4 regions of the Streptomyces saintjeani genome follow, and region 1 is predicted to be linked to each of the others. Evidence: riboswitches for the same ligand, from Rfam matches in the RefSeq annotation. Region 1 holds a riboswitch; each other region holds the start of a gene.

Region 1 (3,851 bases):
TCTTCACGTTCCTGCCCCGGCTGTGGTCCGTCTCGCACAAGCACGGGTACGTCACCACGTCCGACTTCGTGCGCGGGCGGTTCGGGTCCAAGGGGCTGTCCCTCGCGGTCGCGGTGACCGGCATCCTCGCGACGATGCCGTACATCGCGCTCCAGCTCGTCGGCATCCAGGCGGTGCTGGACGTGATGGGCGTCGGGGGCGGCGAGGACACGAACTGGTTCGTCAAGGACCTGCCGCTGCTGATCGCCTTCGGCGTGCTGGCCGCGTACACGTACTCCTCGGGGCTGCGGGCGCCGGCGCTGATCGCGTTCGTCAAGGACACGCTGATCTACATCGTGATCACGGTGGCGATCATCTACATCCCGATCAAGCTCGGCGGGTTCGACGACATCTTCGCCTCGGCGAGCGAGAAGTACACCGCCGCGAAACAGGGGGGCCTCGTCCCGGCCGAGGCGGGGCAATGGACGTACGCCACCCTCGCGCTGGGCTCCGCGCTGGCGCTGTTCATGTACCCCCACTCGATCACGGCGACGCTGTCGTCCCGGAGTCGCAACGTCATCCGCCGCAACACGACGATCCTGCCGCTGTATTCCCTCATGCTCGGCCTGCTCGCCCTCCTCGGCTTCATGGCCATCGCGGCGAACGTCGACACCCACGGCAACAGTCAGCTGGCCATCCCCCAGCTCTTCGAGGACATGTTCCCCGACTGGTTCGCGGGCGTGGCGTTCGCGGCGATCGGCATCGGCGCGCTGGTACCGGCGGCGATCATGTCCATCGCGGCGGCCAACCTCTTCACGCGGAACATCTACAAGGACTTCCTCAAGCCGGACGCCACGCCGGAGCAGGAGACGAAGATCTCCAAGCTGGTCTCGCTCCTGGTGAAGGTCGGCGCCCTGATCTTCGTCCTGACGATGGACAAGACCACCGCGATCAACTTCCAGCTCCTTGGCGGCATCTGGATCCTCCAGACCTTCCCGGCCCTGGTCGGCGGCCTCTTCACCCGCTGGTTCCACCGCTGGGCCCTGCTGGGCGGCTGGGCCGTGGGCATGATCTACGGCACGATCGCCGCGTACGGCGTCGCCTCCCCCACGCAGAAGCACTTCGGCGGCAGCTCGAAGGAGATCCCGGGCATCGGTGAGATCGGCTACATCGGCCTCACGGCGTTCGTCCTGAACGTGGCGGTGACGGTGGTCCTGACGTTCGTCCTGCGCGCGGCGAAGGCGCCGGACGGGGTGGACGAGACGAGTCCGTCGGACTACACGGCGGACGCGGGCGACCCGGGGGTCCAGACGGAACTTCCCCCGGCGACGTCGGGAGCGGCCCACTAGCTCGGCGCTCCCTGCCGTCGGGCGGCTGCGGCACCGTCGTGGTCGCTCGCGCAGTTCCCCGCGCCCCTGAAAGACGCGCTGCCGCGCGCTTTCAGGGGCGCGCTGCTGTCTCTGTACGCGGCTGCCGCCGCGCCGACGAAAAGTGCGCGCGGCGCATCTTTTCCAGGGGCGCGGGGAACTGCGCGACCAGCCACGGCGGACCCGCAGCCGCCCCCGGACAGCAAGCCCCACGGCGGCTCGCGGCCTTTCGTCCCGACACTCCCGAGTTCACACTTCCCACCCAACAGTTGACGCTCCGAAGCCGACGCGACACAACATCTGGGGGTGACCTGACAGGCCGGCACTAGATGTATGCTCATGCTCGCTGTCGCCGCAGGGGAATCCGGTGGGAATCCGGAACTGTCCCGCAACGGTGTACTTGTGCGCATACGCGCCCAGGAGTCAGTCCGAGGACCTGTCGGCAGCAAGCGCCAGCCGTGCTCAGGGACGGCCCGGCGTGCCCTGACGTCCGGGCCTCGCGGAGTGGGCCGGGTACGCGTACGTGTCGTGCGTCCGTGCTGCCCCATGCCCTCCCGCGAAGGCCCCTTGCCGAGCGAGGGAGAGCCTCACGTGACCATCGCGCCAGCCGAACCCGTTTCAGAGGTCCAGGCGGTCGAGACCGGAACCGACGGTCCCGGTACCGCGCTGCTGCGGACCCTGACGGAGCTGACCGCCGACCTCCCCGACGCGGACCCCGGCCGGGTCGCCGCCGCGGCGCTGCGGGGCCGTTCCGCGCGGGCGGACGAGGCCGAGCTGCGGGAGCTGGCGACGGAGGCCGCCGCGGGCCTGATCTCGGAGGACCCGGCGTACTCGCGTCTCGCCGCGCGCCTGCTGACGATCAGCATCCGCGCGGAGGCCGCCTCGCAGAGTGTGACGACGTTCACGGAGTCGGTCTCCGTGGGCCACCGCGAGGGCCTGATCGCGGACCGCACGGCGGAGTTCGCGCGGCTGCACGCCACCTACCTGGACGGCCTGATCGACCCGGTGGCCGACGACCGCTTCGGCTACTTCGGCCTGCGCACCCTGCACAGCCGGTACCTGCTGCGGCACCCGATCACCCGCAAGGTGATCGAGACGCCCCAGCACTTCCTGCTGCGCGTGGCCTCCGGGCTCGCCGAGGACGACACCGTACGAGCCCTGGACGAGGTCGCCGCCCTGTACGGCCTGATGAGCCGCCTGGACTACCTCCCGTCCTCCCCCACGCTGTTCAACTCCGGCACCCGGCACCCGCAGATGTCGTCCTGCTACCTCCTGGACTCCCCCAAGGACGAGCTGGACTCCATCTACGACCGCTACCACCAGGTCGCCCGCCTGTCGAAGCACGCCGGCGGCATCGGCCTGTCGTACTCCCGTATCCGCAGCCGGGGTTCGCTGATCCGGGGCACGAACGGGCACTCCAACGGCATCGTGCCGTTCCTGAAGACGCTGGACGCGAGTGTCGCGGCCGTGAACCAGGGCGGGCGGCGCAAGGGCGCGGCGGCGGTGTACCTGGAGACCTGGCACTCCGACATCGAGGAGTTCCTGGAGCTGCGGGACAACACGGGCGAGGACGCCCGCCGTACGCACAACCTGAACCTCGCGCACTGGATCCCGGACGAGTTCATGCGCCGCGTGAACGCCGACCAGGAGTGGTCGCTGTTCTCGCCCTCGGACGTGCCGGAACTGGTCGACCTGTGGGGCGACGAGTTCGACGCGGCGTACCGGAAGGCCGAAGCCGAGGGGCTCGCCAAGAAGACGATCCCCGCGCGGGACCTGTACGGCCGGATGATGCGCACGCTCGCGCAGACCGGCAACGGCTGGATGACGTTCAAGGACGCCGCGAACCGTACGGCGAACCAGACCGCCGAGCCGGGCCACGTGGTCCACTCCTCCAACCTCTGCACGGAGATCCTGGAGGTCACGGACGACGGGGAGACGGCCGTCTGCAACCTGGGTTCGGTGAACCTGGGCGCGTTCGTCACCGGCGGCGACATCGACTGGGAGCGGCTGGACGAGACCGTCCGTACGGCCGTGACGTTCCTCGACCGGGTCGTGGACATCAACTTCTACCCGACCGAGCAGGCGGGCCGCTCCAACTCCCGGTGGCGGCCGGTGGGCCTGGGCGCGATGGGCCTCCAGGACGTCTTCTTCAAGCTGCGCATCCCGTTCGACTCGCCCGAGGCGAAGGAGCTGTCGACGCGGATCGCCGAGCGCATCATGCTCGCCGCGTACGAGGCGTCCGCGACCCTCGCCGAGCGGTCCGGTCCGCTCCCCGCCTGGGAGAAGACCCGTACGGCCCGTGGCGTGCTGCACCCCGACCACTTCGGCGTCGAGTTCACCTGGCCGGAGCGCTGGGCGGCGCTGCGCGAGCGGATCGCGTCGACCGGCCTGCGCAACTCACTGCTGCTGGCGATCGCGCCGACCGCGACCATCGCGTCCATCGCCGGTGTGTACGAGTGCATCGAGCCGCAGGTGTCCAACCTGTTCAAGCGCGAGACGCTGTCC
Region 2 (3,851 bases), 4.1 Mb from region 1:
AGTGCCTGGTCCTCCGGCGAGAGCAGGGCGACCGTCCCGAAGAACGAGGCGAAGACGCCGCCCCGGTCGATGTCCCCGACCACCAGCACAGGGAGCCCCGCGCCCCGGGCGATGCCCATGTTGACGATGTCGGTGCGCCGCAGGTTGATCTCGGCGGGCGATCCGGCGCCCTCGCAGATCACCACGTCGTGCGTGGACCGGAGTTCGGCGAGGCAGTCGAGCACCGTCCCGAGAAGCTGCTCCTGCCGGCCCCCGTGATACCGGCGCGCGTCCATCTCGCCGACGGGCTTCCCCATCAGCACGACCTGACTGCTCCGCTCCCCGCCGGGCTTCAGCAGCACGGGGTTCATCAGCGCGGTCGGCTCGATCCGGCACGCCTGCGCCTGCATGGCCTGCGCCCGCCCGATCTCGGCACCCTCGCGGGTCACGAACGAGTTGAGGGACATGTTCTGCGCCTTGAAGGGCGCGACCTTCACGCCCTGCCGTACGAGCCACCGGCAGATCCCGGCGGTGACGACACTCTTCCCGGCGTCGGAGGTGGTCCCGGCGACCAGTAGCCCGCCGCTCATACGCTGGCCCCCTTTTTCAGCAACCGTTTACACAACATCCGTCCAGCGACCGTCGCCCCCAGCGCCAGCCAACTCACCCGCCGGGACAGCCGTACCGCCCGCTCGATGTCCCCGACGACGACCCCGCGTCCACCCCCGTTGAGCACGGGCCGGTGTTCAACACGACCCGCATAGGACAAGGTCCCCCCCATCCGCACCCCCAACGCCCCCGCGAACGACGCCTCCACCGGCCCCGCGTTGGGGCTCGGATGCGTCACCGCGTCCGCCCGCCAGGCCCGCACAGCCCCCCGCGCATCGTCCCCGGCGACACACGCGAGCACGGCCGTCAGCCGGGCCCCCGGCCACCCGGCGACGTCGTCGAGCCGGGCCGAGGCCCACCCGTACCGCAGGTGCCGGGGCGACCGGTGCCCCACCATCGCGTCGAGCGTGTTGACGGCCCGGAACCCGAGCAGCCCCGGCACCCCGCCCACGGCCCCCCACACCAGCGCGCCCACCACCGCGTCGGACGTGTTCTCAGCAACCGATTCCACAACGGCCCGCGCGATCCCGTCGGCGTCCAGCGCCTGCGGATCGCGCCCGCACAGGTGCGGCAGCCGCGCCCGCGCCGCGTCGACGTCCCCGGCCGCCAGCGACCGCCCGATGTGCCGGGCCTCGCGGGCGAGGGAGGTACCGCCGACGACCGCCCAGGTGGCGACGCCGGTCAGGGCGAGGGAAGCGGCGGGGGAGCGGCGTACGGCAGCCTGCGAGGCCGCGCCGAGAGCCACCGCGCCCCCCGCGCAGACAGCCGTGTGCAGCGCCCCCCACCCCCGGTGGTCGCGCCACAACGCCCGCTCCACAGACACCGCGGCGCGCCCGAACGCGGCGACCGGATGCCCCCGGCGGGGATCGCCGAACAGCAGGTCACCGAGGAGTCCGGCGGCGGCGCCGTACGCGTAGATGCGATCGGCACCCATCGGCTCAGCCGGCCGTGGGAACGGTCGGCGGTCGGAGTCGGTTCCTCAATCGGCGGCCGAGCATGGCGGTATGTCCTCACTCAGGGTGTCCACGCCCTGGTTCGACGAGACCGGCGGTGGGAGTTCCTGGCTCCCGGGGATGACTACCCCGGTCACAGTGGCGGGACCGCGCCGGATTCGCACCGGACTTCCTCCTGAGCCGCCGTACATGGCCCTGGCAGTCCACCACGGGCCTCAAACACCCGTCAACTCACCGTTGACCTGCGAGAGCGGAGTGTGCAGAACCCCACACGGCCCCACCCGTGACCCGGCCCACACCCACGCACGAAACCCCGCACAGCCGAAGCCGCACGGGGTTGTGCAAACGGTTGCTGCCGGTTTTCCGGAGAGCTCAGGCGACGATCAGGCTGATGCCGTACGCCACAGCCCCCAGGCACGCCGCGAAACACGCGTACGCCCCCGTCACCGCGAGCGCCGCCGAACCCCCGTCGGCCTGGGCGCGTTCGTGGCGGGAGAGGCCCATCACGCCCAGCGTGAAGAGGGTCACGATCCCGACGGTGACCACGAGGCTGACACCGAAGACGGAGCCGAGTGCGGACCAGTCGATCTTCATGGTTGCGGTGTCCTTCGGGGTCAGACGGTCGCGGCCGGGGGAGCGGCCGGGTCGGTGGTGGCGGTCGCCGGAGCGGGGATGACGACCTTGATGTCGGCGGCCTCGACGGCACCGGCGACCGGAGTCGCGACGGCTTCGTCCGTGTCGTTCACGTTGTTGTGGTCCACGACCTCACGCCGCGAGACCTTCCAGATCGCGGCGCTCGACGCGACGAGGAACACCGCGACGGCGGCCGTACCCCAGTCGCCCAGGTCCGTGACCGACTCCGCGAGCGCCCCGACCAGTGCGGCGGCCGGCAGCGTCAGCCCCCACGCGACGAACATCCGCGTGGCCGTCGACCACCGCACGACCCCGCCCTTGCGGCCGAGCCCCGCGCCCATCACGGACCCGGAGACCGCGTGCGTGGTGGAGAGGGAGAAGCCGAGGTGCGACGACGCGAGGATGACCGTCGCGGCGGACGTCTGCGCCGCGAACCCCTGGCGCGGCTGGAGGTCGGTGAGGCCCTTGCCCATCGTGCGGATGATGCGCCAGCCGCCCAGGTACGTGCCGAGCGCGATCGCGAGGCCGGCGGAGAGGATGACCCAGGTGGGCGGGTCCGAGTCGGGCGCGAGCGAGCCGCCCGCGACGAGCGCCAGCGTGATGATGCCCATCGTCTTCTGCGCGTCGTTCGTGCCGTGCGCCAGCGAGACGAGCCCGGCCGAGGCGATCTGCCCGAACCGGTAACCCTTTTCGGCCGCGTTTCCGTCGGCCTTCTTCGCCAGGGTGTACGACAGCCGCGTCGCCAGCATCGCGGCGACCCCGGCGACGATCGGCGCGGCGACTGCGGGAATCAGCACCTTCGTGACCAGCACGTCGCCGTGCACCGCGCCGGTCCCGGCGGAGGCCAGCGTCGCGCCGATCAGGCCGCCCATCAGGGCGTGCGAGGAGCTGGAGGGGAGGCCGACCAGCCAGGTCAGCAGGTTCCAGAGGATCGCGCCGACCAGCGCCGCGAAGATCACCTCGGGTCGTATACCGCTTTCGTCGACAAGTCCCTTGGAGATCGTGTTCGCGACCTCCACGGAGAGGAACGCCCCCACAAGGTTCAGTGCGGCGGACATGGCCACCGCCACCTTGGGCCGCAGTGCGCCGGTCGAGATGGTGGTGGCCATCGCGTTGGCTGTGTCGTGGAAACCGTTCGTGAAATCGAACGCGAGAGCGGTTACCACCACTATCGCGAGGATCAGCGAGAAGTTTTCCATTTACCCAGACAATCGTTCGTAGTAATCGGCAGGTTGAACGTAGGTAACCTGGATGAACGGAAGATGAACTGGACAGGGCTTCGCGGTGTCACTGTGGGCATGACTCCGACACCTGGCAGGATCACCCGTATGGCTGAGCAGAGGCGCCCGCGTCCCGAAGAGGCCGCGGCATGGGAGTCCTTGATCGCGACGGCACGCCGCACGGTCACCGACGGACTCGTGGTGGGTACATCGGGAAACGTCTCGGTACGGCTCGCAGACGTGGTCCTGATCACACCGACAGGCGTTCCGTACGACCGGCTGGGGCCCCAGGACGTGACAGGCGTCGGCCTCGACGGCACCCAGGTCCTCGGCACGCTCCGGCCGACCAGCGAACTCCCCATGCACCTCGCGGTCTACCGCGCGACCGACGCCGGAGCCGTCGTCCACACCCACGCCGTCCACGCGACGGCCGTCTCCACCCTCGTCCCCGAACTCC
Region 3 (3,851 bases), 5.2 Mb from region 1:
CGCCGCGAGGATCGCCGTACCGACGGCGACGTCCGTCCAGTCCGCGCCGCTCAGCGAGCCCAGCAGCCAGAACAGGATGCCCCTCGTGGTCTCCGCGTCCGCCGCCGTCATCACGATGAACGACGTCAGCGCCGAGAAGAGCTGCATCGCCGCGACCCCCGCGAGGACCACCCGGTCCGTCGTACCGCCCAGCGTGTGGCTCAGCAGCAGGACCAGGCCGAACGACAGCACCGCGCCGATGAACGCGCCGCCCGACACCGAGATCAGGCCGCCGCCCGCGCCGAGGACGACGATGACGACCGCGCCCGTCGACGCGCCCGAGGAGACGCCGAGGACGAAGGGGTCCGCGAGCGGATTGCGCAGCAGCGACTGCATCACCGCGCCGCACACCGCGAGCCCGGCGCCGCACACCGCCGCCAGGAGCGTGCGCGGGAGGCGCAGGTTCCACACGATGCCGTCCCGCAGGGGGCTCAACTCCGTGTGGCCCCAGCCCAGATGGGACGCGACCGACGCCCACACGTCCGCGACCGCGATGTCCGCCGGGCCGATCGTGATCGCCAGCGCGACCGACGCGGCCAGCAGCGCGAGGCCGCCCGCACCCAGCAGGAGACCCCGGGTCACTTGCCGAGGCCGTACGTCCGCAGCGCCGCCGCGACCTTCTCGATGCCCTCGACCGTACGGATCGTGGGGTTCATGGCCTGGCCCGACAGCAGGACGTAGCGCTTCTCCTTCACCGCCGTCATGTTCTTCGTCGCCGGGTTCGACTCCAGGAACTCGATCTTCTTCGCGGCCGTCTCCGCCGTCTGCTGCTTGCGGGTGAGGTCGCCGATCACCAGGACCGCCGGGTCGCGGTCCGCCACCGTCTCCCAACTCACCTGCGGCCATTCGTCCTTGGTGTCGTCGAAGACGTTCTTCGCGCCCAGCGCGCGGGTGATGACGCCGGGGGCTCCGCAACAGCCCGCGAGGTAGGGGGACTGGGAGTTCGCGAACCAGTAGAGCAGGGTGACGTCTTGGGCCTTCAGCCCCGAAGTCGCCTTCTGTACGCGTGCCTTGAGGTCCGCGACCAGCTTCTCGCCGCGCTCCTCGACGCCGAAGATCCTTGCCAGGTCCAGGACTTCGCCGTAGATCGTGTCGATCGACAGCGGCTGCGTGCGGGCACCGTCGCCGTCCCCGTCGTTGTCCTTGCCGACACAGTCCGAGGGGGACAGGTACGTCGGCACGCCCAGCTTCTCGAACTGGTCCCTCGGGGCCACGCCACCCTTGCCGAGCGTCGACGCGAACGAGGCCGCCACGAAGTCCGGTTCCGCGTCCAGGACCGTCTCCAGCGAAGGGGCGTTGTCCGCGAGGCGCTCGACCTTCGCGTTCTCCTTCTCCAGGCCCTTGGACACCGGGTCCGTCCAGGTCGCCGTGCCGGCCATGCGGTCCGCGAGGCCCAGGGAGAGCATGATCTCCGTGGTGCCCTGGTTGAGGGAGACCGCGCGCTTGGGCGGGCTGTCGACGGTGACCTTCCGGCCGCAGTTGGTGAGGGTGACGGCGTCGGTCGCGGACGCCTTCTCGTCGGAGGAGGACGTTCCGCACCCCGCGACGAGGACAGCGGATGCAAGGGCCAGTACGGCAGGACGTGCGAGTCGCACAGAGCTTCCTTCGGCGTCGAGGGCTCGTACGCGAAGCCCGGTCGTACGGTCGCACCCCCGACCGCGTCTCCGGCCGGAGGCCGCCAGCAGGTCTTCGGACTCGGGATCGTCCAGCCGGGACGCCTTCCCGGACGAACCGTCCAGTGGCCTTGCTGTCCCGCCCGTCACCCTCACCGCTGCGCGTCAGCTCCGGAGTTCCACCGGATTCCCTGACCTCGTGCGTTCACGTGGACGCACGTGGGTTCGACTGGCCCTGGGAAGTTATCACGCGGGGGAGGGGGCGCGGGTTCTCACCCCTGCTCGCTCTCCCACTCCCGCGCCAGCATCGCGTACACGTACTCGCTGCCCCAGCTCTCCCCGTTGAGGTCGTTCTCGATCAAGTGGGCCTCGCGGCGCATGCCGAGACGCTCGGCGATGCGTACGGAACCGGTGTTCAGGGTGTCGATGCGGGCGTAGAGGCGGTGGGTGCGCAGCTCGCCGAAGGCCAGGACGGTTCCCGCGCGGGCCGCCTCCGTGGCGTAACCCCGGCCGCTGTGCGCGGGGTTGAAGACCCAGCCGATCTCGGTCTGCCGGGCGTTCGCGCTCGCCAGCTTGAGAACGATCTCCCCCACGACCCCGGGTTCGCCTCGCCGGCACACCGCCAGGACCAGACTGTCGCCGTCCTCGCTCCAGGACGACCCCTTGGCGCGGCGGGCCAGACTCTCGGCGCACTGCTCCCGGCCGAGCGGCGGCCGGTACAGATAACGCGCGACCTCGGGCAGCCCTTGGTACGCGTACAGGTCGTCGAGATCGTCCGGGGTGAAGAGGCGGAGGTGGAGGCGGTCGGTGGTGAGGGAGGTCATCGGAGCAACGTAACTCCCGGGGAACGACCGGCGCTTCGGGTTTTCCCCAGGCGCCGGGTGAGCGCCTCCCGGAACGTCGGGCCGGTCGTCCCCGCCCTCGGCGAACCGATAGACCGACGGACTCCAGCTCACGCATCCCCCTCGGCCGTCATCCTCCTCCGCCACCGCATCTCGCCCTCGTGCCACTCCCCGGTGGCCACGAGCCCCGCCCCCGCCGCCACGGCAGCGGACGCGGCGTGCTCGGGGTGGACATGCGCGACGACCGTACGCACCGACATCCCGCCGAGCCACCCCACCAGCCCCCGAGCCGCCTCACCCGCGATCCCCCGTCCCTGCCACGGCGTCCCCACGACCCACGCGACCTCGGCGAGGAGTCCTTCGGCGGAGTTCGTGACCGTTGCCTGAACCGTGCCGACCAGACACCCCTTCTCCCGGAGCCGGACCACCCAGTTCAGCCAGGAGACGTCCGGCTCGGGAGACCCTGTGACCAAGCGTCCGTACCGCGCCCGCAGTTCGTCCACCGTCTGCGGCGCCCCGCCGATGAACGCGTGCAACGCCGGGTCGGCCAGCACCTCCGCCATCTCCTCGGCGTACTCGACCCGCAGCGGCAGCAGCTCCAGCCGCGCGGTACGGACCGGCTCCGCCGACATCCCGTTCACCCCTCACGTCTCCTGTCCTGTCGTCGGACCCCGATCGTAGGGGGAACACACACCATGGACCTGTGTACGGCGATCCCCGCATCCCCGAAGCGATCGAACGCGTCGGACCGCTCGGTGAGGATCTCGCCGTCGATCACCGGCGGAGCCCCCTGTGGGAGTGGGAGCGCCGCTGGGCTAACCGGCGTCCTCGTACGACGCGTCCACCGCTCGTTCCCCGCCCAGCCATGTCGTCAACGCCCACCACCAGTGCAGCGTTTCCGTGTGGCCGCCCGGTCCGCTGCCCAGGGAGCTTCCCGTGATCTGCTGGAGGCGGGCCAGGCGGTAGCGGATGGTGTTGGGATGGGTGAAGAGTGCGGCGGCGGTCTGGTCGAGGCGGCGGCCCAGGTCCAGGAACGTCAGCGCGGTCAGCGCGAGTTGGCGGTGGAAGTCGTCGGTGGGGTCGAGGGCGGCCAGGAGACGGGCCGTCACATAGGCGCCCAGCAGGGGCTGTTCGGAGAGGGCCAACTCCGCCGCCAGGTCGGTGAGTTCGTGGAGGCCGGGGCGGCTCTGGTGACGGAGCAGGTCAACCGCCCTGACGCACAGGCGGTACAGCTCGGGGAGGTCTGCCAGCGGAGCGGCCGGGGATACGACGACCAAGGCGCCGGGTTCGAGCTGGTCCGGGGTCGGGGGGAGGGGAGAGAGGGCGGCAAGCCGGCCGTCCAGGAAGGCCGTTGCCG
Region 4 (3,851 bases), 5.1 Mb from region 1:
CCGGGCCCGTTCGCCCGCACCCTCCGCTCAGAGTGCGGTCACCACATGCCGCTCACATGTGGACCGTGGGAGCCGCGTTCTCGTCGGCCTTCGGAACGCCGCTGCGGTAGAGCAGCAGGGTGATGACGGCGCCGACCGCGAAGAACCCGGCCGACCACCAGTACGCGGTGGAGTACGACTCCAGCGCGGCGTGCGCCTGGACGAGCTTGTCGCCCGCGTTCCTGCCGTCCAGGTAGTTGGTCGCGGCGCTCGCCGCGAGGGTGTTCAGCAGGGCCGTGCCGATGGAGCCGCCGATCTGCTGCATCGTGTTGACGGCGGCCGAGGCGACCCCGGCGTCGTGCGCGGCGACCCCGCTGGTGGCCAGGGACATCGCGGGCGCCATGACCAGGCCGATGCCGAGGCCGGTGAGGATCAGCGGCGGCATGACGTGGGTGACGTACGTGCTGTCCAGGCCGAGGTCCGTCATCCAGACCAGGCCGAGCGCGCCGAGGCCCATGCCGAGCGGGACGATGGTCTTCGGGCCGATCCGGGGGACGAGGAAGCTGGTCGCCAGGGTGGCCGCGACCATCAGCGCGCCGACCATCGGCAGGAACGCGAGCCCGGTCTTCACGGCGGAGAAGCCGAGGCTGAGCTGGAGGTAGTAGGTCAGGAAGAGGAAGACACCGAACATCCCGGCGCTGGAGATCAGCATCACGGCGAAGGAGGCGCCGCGGTCGCGGTCGAGCAGGACGCGCAGCGGGAGCAGCGGGTGGGACGCCTTGGTCTGCCACCAGGTGAACGCGGCGAGCAGGATGCCGCCGGCGGTCAGGAAGCCCCAGGAGCGCGGGGAGGACCAGTCGTGGGACTCGGCCATCGAGAAGCCGTAGACGACGGCGAAAAGGCCGGTGGTGACGAGGAGGGTGCCGGGGATGTCGAGCTTCGCGCCGGGTTCGCGGGCCGTGCGCTTGAGCAGGATCCAGCCGCCGACCAGGGGGATCACGGCGAGGGCGAGGTTGACGTAGAGGGTCCAGCGCCAGTCGAGGTACTCGGTGAGGACACCGCCGAGCAGCAGGCCGACGGCCGCGCCGGAGCCGGCGATGGCGCCGTAGATGCCGAAGGCGCGGGCGCGCTCCTTGGCGTCGGTGAACGTCGTGGTCAGCAGCGAGAGCGCGGCGGGTGCGAGGAGCGCGCCGAACAGGCCCTGGAGGGTGCGGCCGACGACGAGGACCTCGAAGTTCGTGGCGGCGCCGGCCAGCGCGGAGGCCGCCGCGAAGCCGCCGACGCCGACCAGGAAGGCGACCTTGCGGCCGAAGAGGTCCGCGATCCGGCCGCCGAGGAGCAGGAGGCTGCCGAAGGCGAGGGAGTAGGCGGTGACGATCCAGGTCCGGTCACCGTCGGAGAACCCGAGGTCGGCCTGGGCGGACGGCATCGCGATGTTCACGATCGTCGCGTCCAGCGTGACCATCAGCTGGGCTATGCCGATCATCGCGAGAACCCACCAGCGGTGACGGGACGCGGGTTCCTCGGCTGTCTTGGTGAGTGACGTCGTGTCCGGCGTCTCGGTGGTCTGTGACATAAGGGGCCTGCTCCGATGAGATGATCGGGCGTCTCGCGAACGAAACGGTTTCGTACTCCAGTGACGCTACACACCTCACTAGCGAAACTCAACCGTTTCGATAGTGAGACCGGCGTCACAGGCCGATCCACGGCTTCCGTGTCCCGAAACGCTTGCCCGTACGGCGACTTCGCCCCGTAAGCTGATCGACGCAGCCGGTTCGCCCCGTCAGCCAGACGGGCCGCGTCGCAAGAGGGAACCCGGTGGGAATCCGGGACTGCCCCGCAGCGGTGAGCGGGAACGACCGCCGTCATACGCACTGGGTCCGCACGGACCTGGGAAGCGACGGCCAGTAGGTGCCTCGTCCTGGACGAGGCGTGCCCGTGAGTCCGAAGACCTGCCGACTGCCCGTGCGCGAGCTGTTCGCGCGCGGAGTTCCGGTGACCTCGCGGGTGGGTCGGCGCACAGAAGGCCGTACGGCGCTGCCGTCCGGCCGGTGGGTCCTTCACGCCCCCGTCCCGTCGCCGGGACCTCAGGGAATCGTCTCGTGAAGGAGATCTCCGTGACCACGAAGTCCGCAGCCGCGGCAACCCTGTACGGCTACCCCCGGCAGGGTGAGAACCGGGAACTGAAGAAGGCCGTCGAGGGCTACTGGAAGGGTCGCGTCACCGCGGGCGAACTCCGCTCGACCGCCGCCGACCTGCGCGCCTCGACCTGGCGGCGGCTCGCCGACGCCGGGATCGACGAGGTGCCGACCGGTGACTTCTCGCTGTACGACCATGTCCTCGACACCAGCGTGATGGTCGGGGCGGTTCCCGTACGCCACGCGGGAATCGAGGACCCCCTGGACCGCTACTTCGCCATGGCGCGCGGCACGCAGGACGCGCCGCCGCTGGAGATGACCAAGTGGTTCGACACGAACTACCACTACCTGGTACCCGAGTTGGGCCCGGACACGGTCTTCCGCGCCGAACCCTCCCAGCAGATCGCCCAGTTGACGGAGGCCCTCGCCCTCGGCCTCACCGCACGCCCGGTCCTGGTCGGCCCGGTCACCTACCTGCTGCTGGCCAAGCCCGCCCCCGGTGTCGACGCCGGTTTCGACCCGCTCACCCTCCTCGACCGGCTCCTCCCGGTGTACGCCGAGATCCTCGCCGGGCTGCGCGCGGCCCGCGCCGGGTGGGTGCAGCTCGACGAGCCCGCCCTCGTCCAGGACCGCACCCCGGCCGAGCTGAACGCCGCCGCCCGCGCGTACCGGGACCTCGGCGCACTCGGCGACCGGCCCAAGCTGCTGGTCGCGACCTACTTCGACCGGCCCGGCGAGGCCCTGCCGGTGCTGGCGAAGGCGCCCGTCGAGGGGCTCGCCCTCGACTTCACGCGGCCCGGCACGCTGGCGGACCTCGCGTCCGTCGGCGGGCTGCCCGGCAAGCGGCTGGTCGCGGGGGTGGTGGACGGCCGCAACGTCTGGGTGAACGACCTCGCCGGGTCCCTCACCGTCCTCGGCACCCTCCTCGGACTCGCCGACCGCGTCGACGTCGCCGCCTCCTGCTCCCTCCTGCACGTCCCCCTCGACACCGGCCTCGAACGCGACACCGACCCGCAGATCCTGCGCTGGCTCGCCTTCGCCCGGCAGAAGACCGCCGAGGTCGTCACCCTGGCCCACGGTCTGACCAGCGGCACCGGCGCGATCGCCGCCGAACTCGCGGCGAACCACGCGGACCTGGCGTCCCGCGCGGGATCGCCGATCACCCATGACCCCGCGGTGCGGGCCCGCGCCGCCGCGGTCACCCCGGCCGACACGCGCCGCGAACAGCCGTACGCCGAACGGGCCTTGGCGCAGCGCGCGCATCTCGGGCTGCCCACGCTGCCGACGACCACGATCGGTTCGTTCCCGCAGACCGGCGAACTGCGCGCCGCCCGCGCGGACCTGCGGGCCGGGCGAATCGGCCTCGACGGCTACGAGGACCGCATCCGCGCCGAGATCCAGGAGGTGATCGCCTTCCAGGAGAAGGCCGGGATCGACGTGCTGGTCCATGGCGAACCCGAACGCAACGACATGGTCCAGTACTTCGCCGAACAGCTCACGGGCTACCTCGCCACGCAGCACGGCTGGGTCCAGTCGTACGGCACCCGGTACGTCCGTCCCCCGATCCTCGCCGGGGACATCTCCCGCCCCGACCCGATGACGGTCCGCTGGACGTCGTACGCCCAGTCCCTCACGTCCCGCCCGGTCAAGGGGATGCTGACGGGGCCGGTGACGATGCTGGCGTGGTCGTTCGTACGGGACGACCAGCCGCTCGCCGAGACGGCCCGCCAAGTC

The links. A riboswitch is a leader RNA that binds a small molecule or an ion and turns the genes downstream of it on or off. The one in region 1 is predicted to bind cobalamin.
Region 2: linked by a shared signal. The riboswitch ahead of ACQCO7_RS09695 (cobalamin biosynthesis protein) and the one ahead of ACQCO7_RS28580 (ribonucleoside-diphosphate reductase subunit alpha) in region 1 are both predicted to bind cobalamin.
Region 3: linked by a shared signal. The riboswitch ahead of ACQCO7_RS04605 (ABC transporter substrate-binding protein) and the one ahead of ACQCO7_RS28580 (ribonucleoside-diphosphate reductase subunit alpha) in region 1 are both predicted to bind cobalamin.
Region 4: linked by a shared signal. The riboswitch ahead of metE (5-methyltetrahydropteroyltriglutamate--homocysteine S-methyltransferase) and the one ahead of ACQCO7_RS28580 (ribonucleoside-diphosphate reductase subunit alpha) in region 1 are both predicted to bind cobalamin.

What each region holds. Positions count from the first base shown of each region.
Region 1 covers NZ_CP189624.1:6,233,693-6,237,543, reverse strand. The annotation lists gene mctP (monocarboxylate uptake permease MctP) at 1-1,328, shown strand, start outside; cobalamin riboswitch at 1,680-1,804, shown strand; gene ACQCO7_RS28580 (ribonucleoside-diphosphate reductase subunit alpha) at 1,938-3,851, shown strand, end outside.
Region 2 covers NZ_CP189624.1:2,172,032-2,175,882, reverse strand. The annotation lists gene ACQCO7_RS09700 (cobyric acid synthase) at 1-569, opposite strand, end outside; gene ACQCO7_RS09695 (cobalamin biosynthesis protein) at 566-1,522, opposite strand; cobalamin riboswitch at 1,624-1,764, opposite strand; gene ACQCO7_RS09690 (hypothetical protein) at 1,914-2,135, opposite strand; gene ACQCO7_RS09685 (anion permease) at 2,156-3,373, opposite strand; gene ACQCO7_RS09680 (class II aldolase/adducin family protein) at 3,503-3,851, shown strand, end outside.
Region 3 covers NZ_CP189624.1:1,004,606-1,008,456, reverse strand. The annotation lists gene ACQCO7_RS04610 (FecCD family ABC transporter permease) at 1-621, opposite strand, end outside; gene ACQCO7_RS04605 (ABC transporter substrate-binding protein) at 618-1,634, opposite strand; cobalamin riboswitch at 1,721-1,867, opposite strand; gene ACQCO7_RS04600 (GNAT family N-acetyltransferase) at 1,925-2,476, opposite strand; gene ACQCO7_RS04595 (GNAT family N-acetyltransferase) at 2,605-3,126, opposite strand; gene ACQCO7_RS04590 (helix-turn-helix domain-containing protein) at 3,310-3,851, opposite strand, start outside.
Region 4 covers NZ_CP189624.1:1,102,595-1,106,445, forward strand. The annotation lists gene ACQCO7_RS05045 (MFS transporter) at 53-1,555, opposite strand; cobalamin riboswitch at 1,734-1,953, shown strand; gene metE (5-methyltetrahydropteroyltriglutamate--homocysteine S-methyltransferase) at 2,097-3,851, shown strand, end outside.